4 regions of the Streptomyces sp. NPDC026377 genome follow, and region 1 is predicted to be linked to each of the others. Evidence: riboswitches for the same ligand, from Rfam matches in the RefSeq annotation. Region 1 holds a riboswitch; each other region holds the start of a gene.

Region 1 (4,204 bases):
GATCGCGCCCTTCGTGGCGATGCTGTGGGTCGGTTCGTACGCGAAGGCCGACCCGGCACTCGCCGGGATCCCCTTCTTCTACTGGTACCAGATGCTGTGGGTGGTCATCTCCACCGCGCTCACGATGCTCGCGTACAAGCTGTGGCAGCGCGACCAGCAGGGCCGCAAGGCGGGTGAGGGCAAGTGACTCTCGCAGCAGGCGACGGGGTGAACGGCGTCGCGCTCGGCGTCTTCATCTTCTTCTTCCTCGCCGTCACGGTCCTCGGCTTCATGGCCGCCCGCTGGCGCCGCGCCGAGAACGAGCACAGCCTCGACGAATGGGGCCTGGGCGGCCGCTCCTTCGGCACCTGGGTCACCTGGTTCCTGCTCGGCGGCGACCTCTACACGGCGTACACCTTCGTCGCGGTCCCGGCGGCGGTGTACGCGGCGGGCGCGGCCGGGTTCTTCGCGGTGCCGTACACGATCCTGGTCTATCCGCTCATCTTCACCTTCCTGCCGCGGCTGTGGTCGGTCTCGCACAAGCACGGCTATGTGACGACCTCGGACTTCGTCCGCGGCCGGTTCGGCTCCAAGAGCCTCTCGCTCGCGGTCGCGGTCACCGGCATCCTCGCCACGATGCCCTACATCGCGCTCCAGCTCGTCGGCATCCAGGCGGTGCTCGACGTGATGGGCGTCGGCGGTTCCGGCAACTGGTTCGTCAAGGACCTGCCGCTGCTGATCGCGTTCGCGGTGCTCGCCGCGTACACCTACTCCTCGGGTCTGCGCGCCCCCGCGCTGATCGCGTTCGTGAAGGACACGCTGATCTACATCGTCATCCTGGTGGCGATCATCTACATCCCGGTCAAGCTCGGCGGCTTCGACGACATCTTCGCGGCGGCCCGGCACAAGTTCGAGACGCCCAACGCGGCCGGCAAGCCCACGGGCGCGCTGGTCCCCGGCGACGCGGGCCAGTGGACCTACGCCACGCTGGCCCTCGGCTCGGCGCTGGCGCTCTTCATGTACCCGCACTCCATCACGGCGACCCTCTCCTCCCGCAGCCGCGAGGTGATCCGCCGCAACACCACGATCCTGCCGCTCTACTCGCTGATGCTGGGGCTGCTCGCGCTGCTCGGCTTCATGGCGATCGCCGCCGGGGTCAAGGTCAAGAACGGCCAGCTGGCCATCCCGCAGCTCTTCGAGGACATGTTCCCGGACTGGTTCGCGGGCGTGGCGTTCGCGGCCATCGGCATCGGCGCCCTCGTCCCCGCGGCGATCATGTCGATCGCGGCCGCGAACCTGTTCACCCGCAACATCTACCGGGACTTCATCAAGCCGGACGCCACGCCGAAGCAGGAGGCGCAGGTCTCCAAGATCGTCTCGCTCCTGGTGAAGGTGGGCGCGCTGGTCTTCGTCCTGACCATGGACAAGACGGTCGCGATCAACTTCCAGCTGCTCGGCGGCATCTGGATCCTCCAGACCTTCCCCGCGCTGGTGGGCGGACTGTTCACGCGCTGGTTCCACCGCTGGGCGCTGCTCGCGGGCTGGGCCGCCGGCATGGTGTACGGCACGCTCGCCGCGTACGGGGTCGCCTCCCCCACCCAGAAGCACTTCGGCGGCAGCTCCAAGGAGATCCCCGCCATCGGTGAGATCGGCTACATCGGCCTCACCGCCTTCGTCCTGAACGTGGCGGTGACGGTGGTTCTCACGCTCGTCCTGCGGGCCGTGAAGGCCCCCGACGGGGTCGACGAGACGTCCCCGCGGGACTACACGGCGGACGCGGGCGACCCGGGCGTGGAGGTCGAACTGCCCCCGGCGACGGCGGGCTCGACGCACTGAGCCGAACGACGTTGGACGGGCCGCCGGGGAAACCCGGCGGCCCGTTTTCGTGGCTCCGGGGAATGCCCACGACCGCCTCGCGGTTCCGGCCTACGGCATCCGCAGCTCCCCTCAGGGGCGCGGGGAACCGCGCGACAGGCCCCGGCCGGCCCGCGGTGAAGCAACTACCCAGCACACACACTCCGGTACGGATGCGACACAACATGTGGGGGCACCACGACAGCCCGGCACAAGATGTATGCTCATGCTCGCTGTCGCCGCAGGGGAATCCGGTGCAAATCCGGAACTGTCCCGCAACGGTGTACTGGTACGCATTTGCGTACTTGGTCAGTCCGAGGACCTGCCGACAGCGCACCCTGGCCGTCCGGCCCGGGTGCCAGACGTCCAGGGCCTCGCGGAATGGGCAAGTGGACGCGGCGTACCCCCGAAGGGGTGTGTCCGCGTGCCCGCACGCTCCCCGAGGCCCCGTGCCGAGCGAGGAGTGCCCCCACGTGACCATCGCCCCTGCGGATCCCGCTTCAGCGATCGCCGAGGAGTCGGCCGATGCCCCCGGGACCGCCCTGCTGCGGACCCTGACCGACCTCACCGCCGACCTGCCGGACACCGACCCCGGCCGTGTCGCCGCCGCCGCGCTGCGCGGCCGCAACGCGCGCTCGGACGAGGCGGAGCTGCGTGGGCTCGCCACCGAGGCCGCCGCTGGTCTGATCTCCGAGGACCCGGCGTACTCCCGCCTCGCCGCCCGGCTGCTGACGCTCACGATCGCCGAGGAGGCCGCGGGTCAGGGCTCGGTCTCGTTCTCCGACTCCGTCGAGGTCGGCCACCGCGAGGGGCTGATCGCGGACCGCACCGCCGACTTCGTGCGGCTGCACGCGGCCCGCCTCGACGCGCTGGTCGCGACCTCCCTCGCGGACGGCGCCGACGACCGCTTCGGCTACTTCGGCCTGCGCACGCTCTACTCGCGCTATCTGCTGCGGCACCCGATCACCCGCCAGGTCATCGAGACCCCCCAGCACTTCATGCTCCGGGTCGCGGCCGGTCTGGCCGAGAACGACTCGGTGCGCGCGCTGGACGAGGTCGCCTCGCTGTACGGGCTGATGAGCCGGCTCGACTACCTGCCGTCCTCCCCCACCCTCTTCAACTCCGGCACCCGCCACCCGCAGATGTCCAGCTGCTATCTGCTGGACTCCCCGCTGGACGAGCTGGACTCGATCTACGACCGCTACCACCAGGTGGCGCGCCTGTCCAAGCACGCGGGCGGCATCGGCCTCTCGTACTCCCGCATCCGTTCGCGCGGCTCGCTCATCCGGGGCACCAACGGCCACTCCAACGGCATCGTGCCGTTCCTGAAGACGCTGGACGCCTCGGTGGCGGCGGTCAACCAGGGCGGGCGGCGCAAGGGCGCGGCGGCGGTCTACCTGGAGACCTGGCACTCCGACATCGAGGAGTTCCTGGAGCTGCGCGACAACACCGGCGAGGACGCCCGGCGCACGCACAACCTGAACCTGGCGCACTGGATCCCGGACGAGTTCATGCGCCGGGTGGACGCGGACGGCACCTGGTCGCTGTTCTCCCCCGCCGACGTGCCCGAGCTGGTCGACCTGTGGGGCGAGGAGTTCGACGCCGCCTACCGCAGGGCCGAGGCCGCGGGTCTGGCCCAGAAGACGATCCCGGCGCGGGACCTGTACGGCCGGATGATGCGCACCCTGGCGCAGACCGGCAACGGCTGGATGACCTTCAAGGACGCCTCCAACCGGACCGCCAACCAGACGGCGGAGCCCGGCCACACGGTCCACTCCTCGAACCTCTGCACCGAGATCCTGGAGGTCACCGACGACGGCGAGACGGCCGTCTGCAACCTCGGCTCGGTCAACCTCGGCGCCTTCGTGCTGGCCTCCGGCGAGATCGACTGGGAGCGGCTGGACGGGGCCGTCCGCACCGCCGTGACCTTCCTCGACCGGGTCGTCGACATCAACTTCTACCCGACCGAGCAGGCCGGCCGCTCCAACGCCAAGTGGCGTCCGGTGGGCCTGGGCGCGATGGGCCTGCAGGACGTCTTCTTCAAGCTGCGCCTGCCCTTCGACTCCCCCGAGGCGAAGGCCCTGTCGACGAAGCTCGCCGAGCGCATCATGCTCACGGCGTACGAGGCGTCCTGCGACCTGGCCGAGCGGTCGGGCCCGCTGCCCGCCTGGGAGAAGACCCGTACGGCGCGCGGTGTGCTGCACCCGGACCACTACGACGTCGAGCTGAACTGGCCGGAGCGCTGGGCGGCGCTGCGCGAGCGGATCGCCGCGGTGGGCATGCGCAACTCGCTGCTCCTCGCGATCGCCCCGACCGCGACCATCGCCTCCATCGCCGGTGTGTACGAGTGCATCGAGCCGCAGGTCTCCAA
Region 2 (4,204 bases), on a different contig from region 1:
GCTGGAGGATCCGCCCCGCCTGGGTGGGGGCGACCCCGCGGGGGCGCCGCTCCAGGAGGGGCAGGCCGAGCTCGGCCTCCAGCCGCTTGACGTGCTGGCTCACCGCCGACTGCGTACGGGACAGATCGCGCGCCACAGCGCTCAGATTGCCGGTCTCGCAGGCGGCGACGAAGACGCGGAGATCATCGAGAGTCATAAAACCCCAAGGTATTCCTTGGGCGTTCGAAAGAAAACCAGAGGATTGACTGGGGTTCCTGGGCCCGCGAGGATTTGGTCCGGGGCGGCAACCCGTCCGTGGGCGCCGTCCGGGATCCGGACCCGGACGGCGGACCCCCACGGAGGGTGCCGACCCCGGTCGCGGATCTGTTGCTCCGGTGACCTGACGAGTCGTCAGTGCGGGTTCCGTATTCCGGGGCCGTTTCCCGCCCCGCGCCGCCAACCCCAGTGGTCAGCCCAGCCGCTCGCGGATCTGCTCCGCCTGGGCGCGTCGGGCGTGGCGATCCGGTGTTCCGTTACTGTCCGTGTCGGTCCGCTCCCCGTCAAACGTTGATCACAGTTTGGCAAATTTGGAACCCTTGCATCTGTTTTGTCCATCCCCGGAGGCGGAACACGACCGTCGTGCCCCGAGGGGCCGCAGCAAGCCGGAGTCATCGATGTCGCACGCGACCACCAGGACCAGGGACGGGGCCGAGACGTACGAGTCCCGGGGCCACCGCCGCGCCTCCAAGGCCCGGCGATGGCTTCTCGTGGTGGTCTGCGTGGGGTTGGTGGGGGCGATCGCGTGGCCGGTCATGAGCTACTTCGAGATACCCCCCTTCACCGACAAGGGCGATCCCATCTCGTACGGCAAGATCGACAGCAAACCCGGCGCCGCGCCGCAGAAGCCCGTGGACTCCAAGACCCTGATGCCGACCGGGCCCGCCGCCGACTTCAAGATCTCCAGCACGCTCGGTGACGGCACGCACGTCGGCGTCGTGAAGATCACCGGCAAGAAGTCGGGCTTCACGGGCAAGGTGTGGGTCTGGGCGCCGAAGCAGTACGACGACCCCAAGTACGAGAAGAGCGGTTTCCCCGTCCTGATCGCCCTCCCCGGCGGGCCCGGTTTCCCCAACAACTACTGGATGGACAACAACCTCAAGCTGGAGTCGTCCATCTCCAAGTGGGCCGACGAGGGCAAGGGCAAACCGTTCCTGCTGGCCATGCCGGTGCTGAACCCCAAGCCGGACGACGGCGGTCTCTACTGGGACGGCAGTGACATCCCCGGCCAGCCCAGGATGGGCACCTGGCTGACCGAGGACGTGCCCGACCTCATGCGGCAGAACTTCCGCACGATCAAGTCGCGCGACGGCTGGGCCTTCATGGGCTCCTCCTCCGGCGGCTTCGCCGGCCTCAAGGCCGTCCTCAAGCACCCCGACAAGTTCAAGGCCGTCATCGCCTCCGGCCCCGACATCGTCCCGGACTCCCCGTTGTGGAACGGCCACCCCAAGGAGAAGGCGGAGAACAACCCCGAGGTGCTCTCCAAGCGGCTGATCGCGGCCAGGGGACCGGACGTGTACCTCGCCTTCCAGTACGGCACGAAGGAGTCGTCCGTCATCCCCAAGGTGAACAAGTACATCGCCACCTACGGAAACAAGGGCCCCATCCATACCCACCTCGAAGTCATCCGGGGCGGACGGCACAACGCGGTGACGTATGTGAAGGGGATGGACGCGAGCAGCATGCAGTGGATCAGCGAACAGATCGAGGGGCCCACACCGGCGTCCTGAGGCGGAGGGAGAAGCACGGGGCCGGACCGTGCGACCTTCCGACCGGCAGGCGCGGCTCGGCTGCCGCACCGGGTGGAGGGCCGGGCCGCCTACCGCTCTGGTTGCAGGAGATATCTCCACCCCCTGTGCGACGCCTCGCGGCCACCCCTCTCCCTAGCGTGGCCCTTCCGGCGGCGGCGCACCGGTCCGCCGTCGCAGCCCGGCGACACGTGTGCACGCCACACGTCGTCGCCCTGCCAACGGGAGGCCCCATGAAACAGGTACGGATCCTTGTCGTCGCGCTGGTCAGCGCGGGAGTGCTGGGCGGGGCGGGCATGCTCGCCCCCGCCGAGGCGGCCGCCCCGGCCGCGTCGAGCGCCGCCGGCTGCGCGCAGAGCAGGCCGTTCCTTTCGCAGGGCGACACCGGAACCTGTGTGAGGTTCCTGCAACAGCGGCTCACCGACCAGGGTTTCCGCACCCGCGTCGACGGCATCTTCGGCAGCGGGACCACCAAGTCGGTCAAGTCCTTCCAGTACGTCTGCGGCTACCGCGGCCATGATGTGGACGGCCTGGTCGGCCCCCGCACCTGGGCCGGTCTGCTCGACCACTCCTGCGTCTGAGAGGCGGGTGGAGCGCCGACGGCCCCCGGCCGGGGGCCGCGGCCGACACCACGGGTGCCGCTCGCAACCCGGCCGGGTGCCCCGACGTCCTGCCCGGAATGTGATCTGCAATACCCGCGCCCGCAGCCAGACTTGCAGGTGGGGCGGGTCGCACCTACGGTTGGCGAGCCGTGGTGTTCGGGAAGACCGGTGCAAGACCGGAGCGGCCCTCGCCACTGTGATCGGGCCCCATGTCGTTCAGGCCATGAACGGCTTCGGGTAGCCCGTCCCGTTGTGCCACTGGTGGCCGTGAGGTCGCTGGGAAGGCGGGGACGGTGCGACACCCGGAAGCCAGGAGACCGGCCACGGCATCTCGCGTAATGATCCACGAGGTGCTGGAGCGTGAACGAATGACCCTGCCCACCCCTGCCGCCACATTCCACTGGCGACGTGAGGACACCGTACGTACCGCATGGCTGCTGGCGGTGATCGCCGCCCTGCACGTCGTCGCGTTCGGCATCCTCTTCCTGCTCGTGGTGCCCGAGCACTACGAGGTCGGCTCGAAGACGTTCGGCCTCGGACTCGGCGTCACCGCGTACACCCTGGGGATGCGGCACGCCTTCGACGCCGACCACATCGCCGCGATCGACAACACCACCCGCAAGCTGATGGCCGACGGCAAGCGCCCGGTTTCGGTCGGCTTCTGGTTCGCCCTCGGGCACTCCAGCGTCGTGGTCGTCATGGCGGCGCTGGTCGCCGGAGGCGCCCAGCTCGCGGGCACCCTGATGAACGACGATTCACCCACCCACCAGACCCTCGGCCTGGTCGGAACGACCGTCTCCGGATCGTTCCTCTACCTCATCGCCGCACTCAACCTGCTGGCCCTCGTCGGCATCCTGCGGGTGTTCCGGGCCATGCGCGCCGGGACGTACGACGAGGCGGAGCTGGAACAGCACCTGGACTCCCGGGGGTTCATGAACCGCCTCCTGGGGCGCTTCACCAAGTCGATCACCCGGCCCGGCCAGATGTACCCGCTGGGCTTCCTCTTCGGCCTCGGCTTCGACACCGCCACCGAGGTCACCCTGATGGTGATGGCGGGCTCGGGCGCCGCCGCCGGGCTGCCCTGGTACGCGGTGCTGTGTCTGCCGCTGCTCTTCGCGGCGGGGATGAGCCTGTTCGACACCATCGACGGAACCTTCATGAACTTCGCCTACCAGTGGGCGTTCTCCAACCCGGTGCGCAAGGTGTTCTACAACCTCACCATCACCGGTCTTTCCATCGCGGTGGCCTTCCTGATCGGCACGATCGAGTTGGTGGGCGTGCTGCACGAGAAGCTGGATCTGCGGGACGCCGTCACCGGGTGGGTCGCGGGCCTCGACCTGGACAACGTCGGGTTCATCATCGTCGGCCTCTTCGTCGCGGTGTGGGCGGCGGCGCTGGCGTACTGGCGGTTCGCCAGGGTCGAGCAGCGGTGGGCGGTGCGCACCGCCGCGGCCACCGAAGCGCCGGGCCGGACCCGGCCCGGTGCCGTCCGCGACCAGGCCGCGTCCGGCCCCGGCCACGATGTCGCGCCCGGCCCCCGCGACGGGGACGACGCGGCCATCCCCGCGCCCCGGGACGGTGCCGCGCCCGCGCCCGCCCCGGACGCCGTCAGCTGAAGGCCGGGGCGTTCTCCGCCGCCCAGTCGGCGAACGAACGCGGGGCCCGGCCCAGGAGCCGTTCCCCGTCCCGGCTGACGCGCCGCTCCCCGGGCGTGGGCTCGCCGAGGATGCCGAGCGTGCCCTCGACAACCGGCTCCGGCATGAATCGCAGCAGCGTCTCCCTCGCCTCGGCCCGGCTCTGCTCGACGAACCGCACCGG
Region 3 (4,204 bases), on a different contig from region 1:
TCGATGAGGTCGCCGAGGCGGTCCAGCTGCTCCTCGCGCAGCACGCCGAACGACGTGTCCGGGGCGGGCACGAAACGCCGTCCCGTGGCGCTCGCGACCAGCTCCAAAAACCGTCGTCTGAATCCGTCGCTCTCAAGTGACCCGTGCCAGTGCGTCCCCCAGACCGCACCGACCCGGCATCCGTCCAAGAAGGCTTCCCCGCCCAGCACTTCGGCGACGCCGTGGTGGATCTCGTATCCCTCCACGGGCTCGCCCAGCGCCTCGCCGGTCGGCCGTGCAAGTGTCTTCTCGGCCGCGAACCGCACCCGCACGGGCAGCAGTCCAAGACCCGTCACGGAGCCCGTCCGTGACTCGACCTCGTCCTCGATGTGCTCGCCGAGCACCTGGAACCCGCCGCAGATCCCCAGCACCGGACGCCCCTCGGCCGCCCTGCGCGCCAGCTCCCGCGCCAGCCCCCGTTCCCTCAGCCACTCCAACGCCCGGACCGTGCCCCGGGTTCCCGGCACGACGACCAGATCCGCGTCGGCCAGCTCCTCGGGCCGGTCCACGAACCGTACGATCACGCCCGGTTCGGCGGCGAGCGCGTCCACATCCGTGAAGTTGGACATCAGCGGCACCGCGCACACCGCGACCCGCAGCACGTCCTCGCCGACCGGCGGCGCCACCACGGACTCGCGCACCGCGCCGCGCAGCGAGACGCGAAGGCCGTCCTCCTCGTCGATGCCGAGTCCGTGCGCGAACGGCAGGATCCCGTACGTGTGGCGCCCGGTGAGGCCGCGCAGCATGTCGATGCCGGGTTCGAGCAGCGAGACGTCGCCGCGGAACTTGTTGACGATGTACCCGGCGACCAGCGCCTGGTCCTCGCGGCTCAGCAGCGCCGTGGTCCCGAAGAACGAGGCGAACACCCCGCCCCGGTCGATGTCGCCGACCACCACCACCGGCAGCTTCGCGGCGCGCGCGATACCCATGTTGACGATGTCGGTGCGCCGCAGGTTGATCTCGGCCGGGCTGCCCGCCCCCTCGCAGATCACGGCGTCATATGTGCCCCGCAGGCGCTCCAGGCAGTCCACGACCGTGCCCAGAAGCGCCTCCTGGCGCCCGCCGTGGTAGCCGCGGGCGCTCAGTTCGCCCACCGGCCTGCCCATCAGCACGACCTGGCTCGAACGGTCGCTCCCCGGCTTGAGCAGCACGGGGTTCATCAGCGCGGACGGCTCCACGCGCGCCGCCTGCGCCTGCATCGCCTGCGCGCGCCCGATCTCCGCGCCCTCGCGGGTGACGAAGGAGTTCAGGGACATGTTCTGTCCCTTGAAGGGCGCGACCTTCACGCCCCGGCGCACCAGCCACCGGCAGATCCCGGCGGTGACGACGCTCTTGCCGGCGTCCGACGTGGTGCCCGCGATCAGCAGTCCGCCGCTCATGTCCGTACCTTCCTCACCGCGATCGCCACGCCCAGCGCCAGCCAGCCCACCCGGCGCGACAGCCGCACCGCCCGCTCGATGTCCGCCACTTCCACCGCCCGGCCGTCCCCGTTCAGCACCGGCCGGTGCTCGACGCGGCCGCCGTAGGAGAGGGTGCCGCCGAGCCGTACGCCCAGCGCCCCCGCGAACGAGGCCTCCACGGGCCCGGCGTTGGGGCTCGGGTGCCTGCCCGCTTCGGAGCGCCACGCGCGCGTGGCGGCGCGCGGCGCGCCTGAGGCCACGGCCGCGAGCGCGGCGGTGAGCCGGGCGCCCGGCCAGCCCGCCACGTCGTCCAGGCGCGCCGAGGCCCACCCGTACCGCAGATGGCGCGGCGAGCGGTGGCCGACCATCGCGTCCAGGGTGTTGACCGCGCGGAACGCCACCAGGCCCGGCACGCCCGCGAGCGCCCCCCACACCAGCGCGCCCACCACGGCGTCGGAGGTGTTCTCGGCGACGGACTCGACGACCGCGCGCGCGATGCCGGGCGAGTCCAGGGACTGCGGGTCGCGCCCGCACAGGTGCGGCAGCCGCGCGCGGGCCGCCTCGACGTCGCCCGCTTCGAGGGCCGCGCCGATCGCGCGGGCCTCCCGGCCCAGCGAAGTGCCGCCCACCACGGCCCAGGTGGCGGCGGCGGTCAGGGCGACGGAGGCGGCGGGGCGACGGCGTACGGCACGGGTGGCGAGCAGCGCGGCGCCCGCGGCGCCTCCGGCGCACACAGCTGTGTGCAGCGCGCCCCAGCCACGGTGGTCGCGCCACAGCGCGCGCTCCACGGCCGCCGCGGCACGGCCGAACGCGGCGACCGGGTGTCCGCGGCGGGGGTCGCCGAGGAGGAGGTCGCCGAGGAGACCGGCGGTGGCGCCGTACGCGAAAGTGCGATCGGCACGCATGGGGTCAGCCCGCCGCAACGCCGCGGGGAGCTCCGGTACGTCCGGGGGGTGCCGGCAACAGGCAGGCGCGCATGGCGGTATGTCCTCACTCAGGGTGTCCGCGCCCTGGTACGACGTCGACCGGCGGTGAGAGTTCCTGGCTCACGGGGATGCATTCCCCGATGACAGTGGCGGGACCGCGCCGGATTCGCACCGGCTTCCTCTTCTGCCGCCGTAAATGGCTCGGGCAGTCCACCATGCCCGGGAACGCCCGTCAACTCGCTGCTGACCTGCGACGGGAGAGTGTGCGCAGGCACACAGGAAACCGCCCCCCGGCAGGGCCGGAGGGCGGTTGTGGAGGGTGCGGCGCGGCTCGTCGGCCTACTTGGCGACGATCAGGTTGATGCCGTACGCGACGGCTGCCGCGCAGAGCGCGAAGCAGAGGTAGGCGGTGGTGCGGGCGACGGCGATGTTGCCCTTGCCGGCCGCCGCCGACTGCTGCTTGGCGAGACCGACGATCCCGACGGTGAACAGGCCCACCAGGCCGACGGTGACGATGAGGCTGACACCGAAGACGGTGCCGAGAGCTGCCCAGTCGATGTGCATGACGATTCCTTCGGGGAGCGCGGCCGGGTCAGACGACGGCCGGGCGGGCCGGGTCGGCGGGGGACGGCGCCGGGATGGTGGCCGTCAGGTCGACGGTCACGGCGGCGGCGGTGGGCGGCGGGGTGACCGCGGCGATCGCGGTGGTGACGACACCGGCGGGCTCGGCCGGGATGGCGGCCGGGGCGTTGGTGACGTCGTTGTGGTCGACCGGCTGGCGGCGCGACAGCTTCCAGATGAAGCCGGAGCCCCCGACCAGCAGGACCGCCACGAGGACGATGCCCCAGGTGCCCTGTCCGGCGAAGAACTCGGCGCCGGCGCCGACCAGGCCCGCGGCGGGCAGGGTCAGGCCCCAGGCGATGAACATCCGGGTCGCGGTGGACCAGCGGACCACTCCGCCCTTGCGGCCGAGGCCGGCGCCCATGACGGAGCCGGAGCAGACCTGGGTGGTGGAGAGCGAGAAGCCGATGTGCGAGGAGGCCAGGATGACGGTCGCGGCACCGGACTGGGCGGCGAAGCCCTGCGGCGGAGCCAGCTCGGTCAGGCCCTTGCCCATGGTGCGGATGATGCGCCAGCCGCCGAGGTAGGTGCCCATGGCGATGGCCATGCCGGCCGAGACGATGACCCACAGCGGGGGGTTGGCGCCCGGGTGCAGCACGCCGCCGGTGACCAGGGCGAGGGTGATGATGCCCATGGTCTTCTGCGCGTCGTTGGTGCCGTGGGCGAGCGAGACGAGACCGGCGGAGGCGATCTGTCCGGCCCGGTAGCCCTTGGCGGTGGCCTTCTCGGCCGCCGGGTCGGCGTTCCGGTTGATCCGGTACGTCAGCCGGGTGGCCAGCATGGAGGCGACGCCCGCGACGATCGGGGCGGCGACGGCGGGGAGCAGCACCTTGGTGACGACGGTCGAGCCGTTCACGGAGGACCAGCCGGCCGACATCACGGCCGCGCCGATCAGACCGCCGAACAGGGCGTGGGAGGAGCTGGACGGCAGCCCGAGCAGCCAGGTCACCAGGTTCCACAGGATGGCGCCGACGAGCGCCGCGAAGATGACCTCTGTTCGGAGGCCCTTCTCGTTGATGATGCCGCCGGAGATCGTCTTGGCGACCTCCACCGACAGGAACGCGCCGACCAGGTTGAGCGCGGCCGACATGGCGACCGCGGCTTTGGGCTTCAGGGCGCCGGTCGAGATGGTCGTGGCCATCGCGTTGGCGGTGTCATGGAAACCGTTCGTGAAATCGAACACTAGAGCTGTCACGACCACAATGGCGAGCAGCAGCG
Region 4 (4,204 bases), on a different contig from region 1:
GTGGGTGCCGGGAATCGGCGAGCCGAGGGCGATGTTGAAGACGAGCCGGACGGCGACGACGGCGAGGCCGAGCTTGACGAAGGCGGTGTACGAGCGGGCCCAGGGGGCGTCGGTGCGCCGCGCCGCGACGACGTACCCGGCGACGGTGACGAGGAGGGCGAGGAGGAGGGGGTTGGTGGTGCGGGAGGCGGCGGTGGCGAGCCCCAGCGCCCAGAGCCACCAGGCCCCGGGGTGCAGGGCGTTGGCCCGGGTGGCGTACGGGGCACGGGGCGCGGCCGGGCGCCTCGGGACGCGGCGCCGCTCGGCGACGGGCCGCCGGGGCGCCAGGCCTCCGGCGGGCGCGTCCTGCGGCTGTGGGGCCGCGGCAGCCACCGGGCCTCCGGCCGGATTCGTGCGGGGCCTTCCGCAGGGCGGCGTGGGCCGCTCGCGGTGATCGTCGTCGGTGGGCATCGGTCGGGTACGCCGTCAGTTCCGGTGGCGGCGGCGGGACTGCCACAGCGCGGCCGCGGCGACCGCCAGGACCGCCGCCCCGCCCGCCAGCAGGCCCACCGAAGGGCCGCTGTCGGACGTCTTCGGTGCGGCCTTGTGCGTGGTCATCCCCGACACCTGCTCGCCGCAGCCCGTCCTCGGGTAGCCCGCGATCGCGCACAGCAGGGCCGCGCTGTTGTAGCGCAGCGGCTTGGCCACCGCCGCCAGGGCGTCCGCCGCCGTCGCGTTCTCGGGGACCCGCGCGCACGCCGTCCGCGCCGCCGGGGGCGTCTCGCCACCGGGCGCGTCCTGCGGGGTGCCGAAGTCCAGGGCGAACGCGACGCGCTTGCTGCCGGGCTCGGCGGGCGTGGCCGCGCACACCTCGGCGAACGTCGCCGCCGAGCGCGGGGCCGCCGCGTCCTTGGAGCCGGCGCTGACCGCGAAGCGGAAGCCCTGGACGTCACCGTCCGAGGGGTGCGCGGTGGCCGGGCCCTGCGTGGCGTACGTCCACGTCGTGCCCTGCCGCTCCCAGAACGACCAGTAGCGGTACCCGGCGGCCCGGGCGGGCCCGGCCACCGCCGCCGCGCCGAGCGTCAGCGCGAGAGCGAGGGCGCAGACGAAGGCGGCGGCGAAACCGGCCGGGACCGGCCGGCGGCTGCGGCGGACCGAGGTCACTTCTGCGCGTTCTTCTTGCGCGCGCTGACCAGGAAGCCGACGCCCACGCTGGCGACGAAGAAGACGCCGACGATCCACCACACCGACATCCCGGAGGAGTCGTCCTTCTTGTCGGCGTCGGCGGACTTGGCCGCCTTGCCCGTCTCGGCGGCGGACGTGCCCGCGGGGGCCGGGCCGGTGGCGTTCAGCTGGGCGACCAGGTCGGCGCCGCCGAACTCCCTCGGGTCGGCGCCGATGGCGTTCGCGGCGAGGACGAGCTGGGCGTAGGCGGCGGGGCCGTTCTCCTTGGCCCAGCCGGAGGTGTTCTTCTCCAGCCACTTCAGGGACGCCTTGGCCTGGGCCTCCTGGCCGGAGGCGGCGAGGGCGACGACGGCGTCGGCGGTGTTGCCGTAGTCGGGCTGGTTCTCGGCGCCCGGCATCGCGGAGTTGAGGTGGCCCGACTTGGCCATGGTCCTGGCCAGGTACGCGGCGCCGTTGTGCGCGGCCTGCTCGGGCGTGGCCGGCTTCTCGCAGGCGGTGCCCTTGGCGTCGGCCTGACCGGCGGTCGCGGCGAGGCCCTTGCCGTACGCGGCGGTCACGGCGGCGGCGCTGGCGTCGGCGTTCGCGTACAGCTTGGCCGTCTTCAGGTCCGGCTGGTACGCGAACGCGCCCGCGCCCGGCGTGCCGTCGCACGGCACCGCGAAGGTGAGCAGCGCGTCGAGCGGCGACTTGCCGCCCTTGGCGGACTTGGCGTCGCCGGGCTTCTCACCGGCGGCGGCGAGGGCGCCGATCACGACGGAGGTGGAGTTGGCGTCGCTCTTGCCGCCGGGGTTGTAGGACCAGCCGCCGTCGTCGTTCTGGACGGTCTTCAGCCAGGAGACGCCCTTCTTCACGGCGTCGGTGTGGTCGCCGAGGGCGACGAGGGCCTGGACGGCGGCGGCGGTGGCGTTGGTGTCGAGGACCGTCTTGGCGTCGCAGGGCTTGGCGGCGTCGGCGCGGTAGGAGGCGAAGCCGCCGGTGTCGCACTGCTGCCCGGTGAGCCAGGTGACCGCCTGGGCGGCGGGCTTCACACCGACCGTGCCCTGGGCGAGCAGGGCGAGCGACTGCCGCCAGACGCCGTCGTACGCCGGGTCCTTCGTTCCGTACAGCCCCGGGGTCGTGCCGTCGGCGAAGGCGGGAGCGGTGCTGGTGGCGGCGCCGCCGAGGACGACGCTGAGGGCGGCTATCGCTGCGGCGCAGCGGCGTACGGTCATGGCTGGGCGGTGCCTCTCCTGCGGGGGCCGGGGCGGGCGGGCGCGGGGGCACGCCGGCTTCGGTCCCGTATACCTCGACGGGCCGGTCACCGACGGTTTGCCGGTGGCCGTTGAGCCGGTCATGTCCGTCGGGGTGGTCCGGCTCGCCGCGGGGTTCTGGTGGCGGCTCACGGTTGCGGGTCAGCGCCGGATTCGCACCGGCTTCCCCCCATACGGTCATGAACAACCCCTTCACTGTACCGGCCCCCCTCCCCCCCCCTCCGGGGCTCCCCCTGCCGGACCGACGGCCGACCGCTTTTCGGCCGGCGCTTCGCCTGCGGGCCCCGGGCGAAGCCCCGGGGCTCAGGGGCGCGGGGAACTGCGCGGCCAGCCCCCACCGGGGCGCAGGGAGCAACGGACCCGGGCGGAGCCCGGACCCCCGGAGGGTTTGGGGAAGGGGCGGGGAGGGGCCCGCTACAAGCGTTGCAGGATCGTCGCCGTAGCCAACGCACCCCCCGCGCACATAGTCACCAACCCCACCTCCCCACCCCCCCGCTCCAACTCGTGCAGCGCAGTAGTCAACAACCGAGCCCCCGTAGCCCCCACCGGATGCCCCAGCGCAATAGCCCCCCCATTCACATTCACCTTCTCCAGATCCTGGTCGAACACCTGCGCCCACGACAGCACCACGGACGCGAACGCCTCGTTGATCTCGACCACGTCGATGTCCCGCAACGACATCCCCGCCTTCCCCAGCACCGCCCGCGTCGCATCGATCGGCCCGTCCAGATGGAAGTGCGGATCCGCCCCCACCACCGCCTGCGCCACGATCCGCGCCCGGGGCCGCAGCTTCAGCGCCCGCGCCATCCGCTTCGACGCCCACATGATCGCCGCCGCCCCGTCGGAGATCTGCGAGGAGTTCCCGGCCGTGTGCACCGCCGTCGGCATCACCGGCTTCAGCCGGGCCAGCGCCTCCATGGAGGTGTCCCGCAACCCCTCGTCCCGGTCCACCAGCCGCCACATCCCCTGCCCGGCCGCCTGCTCCTCCTCCGTCGTCGGCACCTGCACCGCGAACGTCTCCCGCTTGAACCGCTCCTCCGCCCACGCCACCCCCGCCCGCTCCTGCGAGAGCAGCCCGAGCGAGTCGACGCGCTCGCGCGTCAGCCCCCGGTGCCGCGCGATCCGCTCCGCCGCCTCGAACTGGTTGGGCAGGTCCACGTTCCACTCGTCCGGGAACGGCTTGCCCGGCCCGTGCTTGGACCCCGACCCCAGCGGCACCCGCGACATCGCCTCCACCCCGCAGCTGATCCCCACATCCACCACCCCCGCCGCGATCATGTTCGCAACCATGTGGCTCGCCTGCTGGGACGAGCCGCACTGGCAGTCCACGGTGGTCGCCGCCGTCTCGTACGGAAGCCCCATCGCCAGCCACGCGTTGCGCGCCGGGTTCATCGACTGCTCGCCGGCGTGGGTGACCGTCCCGCCGACGATCTGCTCCACGCAGTCCGCGGGAATCCTGGTACGCCCCAGCAGCTCCCGATAGGTCTCGCCGAGCAGATAGGCGGGGTGGAGATTGGCGAGAGCGCCTCCGCGCTTGCCGATCGGCGTGCGTACGGCTTCGACGATGACGGGTTCCGCGGCCATGAGCTCGTCCTCTCCTCAACGACTCCAAGCCCGGCCGCAGGGCCTCCCGGAGCCGCTGCGGACCGAACTAGTACGCGTTCTAGTTCCGCTTGCAGTCTGGTGAGGGCTACCCCCGGTACGCAAGGGTTGTGCACGTACCGCGCGCGCTCCCGCGCGAGAACGAACACCCCCCGCACCCTTGCGACTTGTAGAACCCGTTACTACCT

The links. Region 1 has a riboswitch for cobalamin ahead of ACZ4MU_RS05560 (ribonucleoside-diphosphate reductase subunit alpha). Riboswitches for the same ligand answer to the same signal wherever they lie in the genome.
Region 2: linked by a shared signal. The riboswitch ahead of nicT (Nickel transporter NicT) and the one ahead of ACZ4MU_RS05560 (ribonucleoside-diphosphate reductase subunit alpha) in region 1 are both predicted to bind cobalamin.
Region 3: linked by a shared signal. The riboswitch ahead of ACZ4MU_RS10420 (cobalamin biosynthesis protein) and the one ahead of ACZ4MU_RS05560 (ribonucleoside-diphosphate reductase subunit alpha) in region 1 are both predicted to bind cobalamin.
Region 4: linked by a shared signal. The riboswitch ahead of ACZ4MU_RS30185 (prenyltransferase/squalene oxidase repeat-containing protein) and the one ahead of ACZ4MU_RS05560 (ribonucleoside-diphosphate reductase subunit alpha) in region 1 are both predicted to bind cobalamin.

What each region holds. Positions count from the first base shown of each region.
Region 1 is NZ_JBVHPV010000002.1:323,454-327,657, forward strand. Features, by position in the region: gene ACZ4MU_RS05550 (DUF3311 domain-containing protein) at 1-187, shown strand, start outside; gene mctP (monocarboxylate uptake permease MctP) at 208-1,815, shown strand; cobalamin riboswitch at 2,054-2,177, shown strand; gene ACZ4MU_RS05560 (ribonucleoside-diphosphate reductase subunit alpha) at 2,307-4,204, shown strand, end outside.
Region 2 is NZ_JBVHPV010000017.1:12,303-16,506, forward strand. Features, by position in the region: gene ACZ4MU_RS28255 (LysR family transcriptional regulator) at 1-196, opposite strand, end outside; gene ACZ4MU_RS28260 (alpha/beta hydrolase) at 654-1,766, shown strand; gene ACZ4MU_RS28265 (peptidoglycan-binding domain-containing protein) at 2,018-2,365, shown strand; cobalamin riboswitch at 2,520-2,726, shown strand; gene nicT (Nickel transporter NicT) at 2,725-4,002, shown strand; gene ACZ4MU_RS28275 (NAD(P)H-binding protein) at 3,995-4,204, opposite strand, start outside.
Region 3 is NZ_JBVHPV010000004.1:9,947-14,150, reverse strand. Features, by position in the region: gene ACZ4MU_RS10425 (cobyric acid synthase) at 1-1,418, opposite strand, end outside; gene ACZ4MU_RS10420 (cobalamin biosynthesis protein) at 1,415-2,344, opposite strand; cobalamin riboswitch at 2,401-2,598, opposite strand; gene ACZ4MU_RS10415 (hypothetical protein) at 2,705-2,929, opposite strand; gene ACZ4MU_RS10410 (inorganic phosphate transporter) at 2,958-4,204, opposite strand, start outside.
Region 4 is NZ_JBVHPV010000019.1:118,812-123,015, reverse strand. Features, by position in the region: gene ACZ4MU_RS30195 (energy-coupling factor transporter transmembrane component T family protein) at 1-327, opposite strand, end outside; gene ACZ4MU_RS30190 (SCO2322 family protein) at 466-1,143, opposite strand; gene ACZ4MU_RS30185 (prenyltransferase/squalene oxidase repeat-containing protein) at 1,140-2,375, opposite strand; cobalamin riboswitch at 2,486-2,607, opposite strand; gene ACZ4MU_RS30180 (steroid 3-ketoacyl-CoA thiolase) at 2,829-3,998, opposite strand.